DNA from 2 places in the Micromonospora sp. AP08 genome. Region 1 is predicted to be linked to the other one. Evidence: predicted binding sites of a transcription regulator. Region 1 holds the regulator's gene; the other holds the start of a gene.
What was found. The regulator HrcA, encoded in region 1, represses chaperone genes, less so after heat shock. The targets are predictions, from matches to a motif close to GGTTNGCACNCTCNNNNNGAGNGTGCNAACC.

Region 2: groES (co-chaperone GroES) is a predicted target of HrcA. The motif match lies at 1,077-1,107, and genes of this name have one in related genera.

What each region holds. Positions count from the first base shown of each region.
Region 1 covers NZ_VSEZ01000019.1:66,581-68,777, forward strand. The annotation lists gene FXF50_RS25425 (DUF4870 domain-containing protein) at 1-271, opposite strand, end outside; gene hrcA (heat-inducible transcriptional repressor HrcA) at 502-1,524, shown strand; gene dnaJ (molecular chaperone DnaJ) at 1,598-2,197, shown strand, end outside.
Region 2 covers NZ_VSEZ01000011.1:103,812-106,008, reverse strand. The annotation lists gene FXF50_RS19630 (methyltransferase domain-containing protein) at 1-962, opposite strand, end outside; gene groES (co-chaperone GroES) at 1,242-1,556, shown strand; gene groL (chaperonin GroEL) at 1,627-2,197, shown strand, end outside.

The sequences.
Region 1 (2,197 bases):
CGCCGCCACCCGGGTAGCCGGCGCCCGGCGCGCCGTAGCCGCCCGGCGGGGGGTAGCCGCCCGGGGGTGGGTAACCGCCCGACGGCGGCTGGCCGCCGGGAGGCGGCGGATAGCCGCCGGGCGGGGGATAGCCGCCCGGCGCCGGTGCCCCGGACAGTGGTGCGGTGGGGGGCTCGTCCGCCGACGAGCCGTACGGTGCCGACGGCGGGGTCGCCTCCGGCGGCGGGGCGCCGGAGTCCCCCGCTCCGGGAGGGCGAGGAGGTTCAGTCATGGTCGTCACGGTAGGTCCCGGTGGCAAGGGCGCACCAGAGCGGGATCGCCCGGGATGTCCGGCTGTTCGGCCCGGGTGGACCGGATGTGCGGCGGGCCGCACCGGAGGTGCGTCGCTGATCATCGCGTCGGCGGGCACGCCGACGTAGACTGGCACTCGCTACAGTCGAGTGCCAGACGCCCGGCGGACGCCCCGCGCCGGTGCGACGAGGTGCGTCAGGAGGTGGGGAGATGGGTCTCGACGACCGCAAGCTCGCCGTGCTGCGCGCGATCGTCGAGGACTACGTCGCCACGCAGGAGCCGGTCGGCAGCAAGGCCCTGGTCGAGCGCCACCAGCTGGGCGTCTCCCCGGCGACCGTGCGCAACGACATGGCGGTGCTGGAGGAGGAGGGCTACATCCGGCAGCCGCACACGAGTGCCGGCCGGGTGCCCACCGACCGCGGCTACCGGCTCTTCGTCGACCGGCTCTCCCGGGTCAAGCCGCTCAGTCCGGCCGAGCGCCGGGCCATCGAGCGCTTCCTGGTCGGCGCGGTCGACCTCGACGACGTGGTGCACCGCACCGTCCGGCTGCTCGCCCAGCTCACCCGGCAGGTCGCCGTGGTGCAGTACCCGAGCCTCGCCCGATCCAAGGTGCGCCACCTGGAGCTGGTGCCGATCTCCACCACCCGGCTGATGGTCGTCATGATCGCCGACACCGGCCGGGTCGAGCAGCGGCTGGTCGAGATGCCCGGGCCGGTCCCGGCCGAGGACGTCACCGACCTGCGCCGCCTGGTCAACGAGAAGCTTGTCGGCAGTCGGCTGTCCGACACCCCACCGCTGGTGCAGGCCCTGGTCGACGAGTCCACGCCGCAGCTGCGCCCGGCCATGGCCACGCTCTCCACCGTGCTGCTGGAGACCCTGGTCGAACGGCACGAGGAGCGCATCGCCCTGGCCGGCACGGCCAACCTCACCCGGGGCGGCCTGCTCGACTTCCAGGGCTCGCTGCGGCCGATCCTCGAGGCGCTCGAGGAGGAGGTCGTGCTGCTCAAGCTGATCGGCGAGGCCGAGCCGAGCACCACCCGGGTGCTCATCGGCGACGAGAACGAGATCGACAACCTGCGGGCCGCCTCGGTGGTCAGCACCGGGTACGGCCCGGGCAGCACCATCGTGGGTGGTCTCGGTGTGCTCGGCCCGACCCGGATGGACTACCCCGGCACCATCGCCACGGTGAGGGCCGTGGCACGCTACGTGGGCGAACTGCTGGCCCAGAACTGACCAGTCACGGCCGACGGCCGGCTCCGGCCGACGACCGGCGCAACGCGAGACGAACATGAGGACACCGAACGCAGTGGCCAGGGACTACTACGGCATTCTCGGCGTGAGCCGGGACGCCTCCGACGACGAGATCAAGCGCGCCTACCGCAAGCTGGCGCGGCAGTTCCACCCGGACGTCAATCCGGACCCGGAGGCACAGGAGAAGTTCAAGGACATCAACGCCGCGTACGAGGTCCTCTCGGACGATCGGAAACGGCAGATCGTCGACCTGGGCGGCGACCCGCTCGCCCCGGGCGGCGGGGGCGCGGGCCCGGGTGGTCCGGGCGGCGCCGGCCCGTTCGTCGGCTTCCAGGACATCATGGACGCGTTCTTCGGTGGCGCCGCGGGCGGCAGCCGGGGCCCGCGGCCGCGCACCCGGCCGGGCGCCGACGCGATCCTGCGGCTGGAGCTGGACCTGAACGAGACGGCGTTCGGCGTCGAGGCGCCGATCACCGTCGACACCGCGGTGCTCTGCACCACCTGCTCCGGCGCCGGCACCGCGGCCGGCACCCACCTGGCCACCTGCGAGGCGTGCGGCGGCCGGGGCGAGGTGCAGTCGGTGCAGCGGACCTTCCTCGGCCAGGTGGTCTCCGCCCGGCCGTGCACGGTCTGCCAGGGCTACGGCACCACCATC
Region 2 (2,197 bases), on a different contig from region 1:
TCGCCGTAGAGGTAGGCGATGCTCGGGTCGGCCAGCGTCGCGTCGAGGTCGCCGGCCAGCTCGGCGACCAGGTGCGCGCGCACCACCGCCGGATCCGGGTCGTACAGGAAGCGGCGGGGCGGGCCGACCGGAGCCTCGGCGTCGCCGCTGCCGGTGAGCTGCACGGCGCGGGCCGCCGCTCCGGCGACCGGCCCTTCCTTCTCCCGCAGCAGGGTGGCCCGGCGGGGCACCTGCGCCAGCGCGCCGCACCACAGCGCCGCCTCGACCAGGTCGCCGTCGACGCTCACCCACTCCGCCTCGGCGCCCGCCGGGATCAGCGCGTGGTCCAACCCCGGCGCCACCTTCACCACCGTGTGCGGGACCCGCTCGGCCAGGCCGGTGACGAAGTCCCAGGGCGGCGAGTAGGCGTTCGGGTCGAAGATCCGCCGGCCGGTGCCGGCCTTCCGGCGGGCCGGGTCGCAGAAGACCCCGTCCACCCGGGTCACGTCGAACGCCGTGGCGTCGCCGCACTCCACCGTGAACAGGTCGGCCAGCCCGGCGGCCTCGGCGTTCGCGGCCGCCATCGCGGCGGTCAGCGGGTCGGCCTCCACGCCGTACACCCGGATGCCGGCGCGGGCCGCGGCGAGCGCGTCCGCCCCGAGGCCGCAACCCAGGTCGGCGAGGGTGCCGACGCCCGCGGCGCGCAGGCGTTCCGCCCGGCGCCGCGCGACGACCCCCCGGGTGGCCTGCTCCAGGCCCGCCCGGGTGAGGAACATGCCGCTCGCCGCCGGGCCGAACTTGCCGGCCGCGCGGCGACGCAGCTCCGCCTGCGTCAGTGCCGCCGCCGCGAGCCCCGCCGGCACCCCGGCGGAGCGGAGCGCGGCCGCCGCCGTCAGCGGGTCGCCGCCGGCCACCCGCGCCGCCGCGTCGAGCGCGGCCGACCCCTCGGGGGTACGCAGGGCGGCGAACTGTTCCAGGTCCACCCGGGCATTCTCCCGGCGACCTCGCCCCGGCCGACCCGGACCCCGCCGACGGGGACACGGAACGCGGCGTGCTGGCACTCTCCTTGACGGAGTGCTAGCCGAGGAATAACCTGCGATTAGCACTCTCACCCTGAGGGTGCCAACGCCCGGGCCCTGGTGTCCGGGGGTTGAACGCCAGGCGGACCGGCACCCGCGACGACGGCCCCGCCCGGTGGCATGTGGCAGATTGACGCCGGTCGGCGCGCCGACCGGCAACGACACCAAGTACCCCAGGAGGGTATGCCCGTGACTACCGCGACCAAGGTTGCGATCAAGCCGCTCGAGGACCGCATCGTGGTCCAGGCGAACGAGGCCGAGACCACCACCGCCTCGGGCATCGTGATCCCCGACACCGCCAAGGAGAAGCCGCAGGAGGGCACCGTCCTCGCTGTCGGCCCGGGCCGGATCGACGACAAGGGCAACCGCGTGCCGATCGACGTCAAGGTCGGCGACACCGTCCTCTACTCGAAGTACGGCGGCACCGAGGTCAAGTACGCCGGCGAGGAGTACCTGGTGCTCTCCGCCCGCGACGTCCTCGCGGTCATCGAGAAGTAAGCAACCGATCAGTGTCGTTGCCCCGGTCCGGCTCGCCGGGCCGGGGCAACGTCGCTTCGAAGGGATACAGATGGCGAAGATCCTGAGCTTCTCGGACGACGCCCGGCACCTGCTGGAGCACGGTGTCAACGCCCTCGCGGACGCGGTCAAGGTCACTCTCGGCCCGCGCGGGCGCAACGTCGTCCTGGACAAGAAGTTTGGTGCGCCCACGATCACCAACGACGGCGTGACGATCGCCAAGGAGATCGAGCTCACCAACCCGTACGAGAACCTCGGCGCGCAGCTGGTCAAGGAGGTGGCGACCAAGACCAACGACGTCGCCGGCGACGGGACCACCACCGCGACCGTGCTGGCCCAGGCCATGGTCCGCGAGGGCCTGCGCAACGTGGCCGCCGGGGCCAACCCGACCGGTCTCAAGCGGGGCATCGACGCGGCGGCCGCCAAGGTCTCCGAGGCGCTGCTCGGCCGGGCCGTCGAGGTGGCCGACAAGGAGTCGATCGCGCACGTCGCGACGATCTCCGCGCAGGACGCCACCATCGGCGAGCTGATCGCCGAGGCCATGGAGCGGGTCGGCCGCGACGGTGTCATCACCGTCGAGGAGGGCTCGGCCCTCACCACCGAGCTGGAGGTGACCGAGGGTC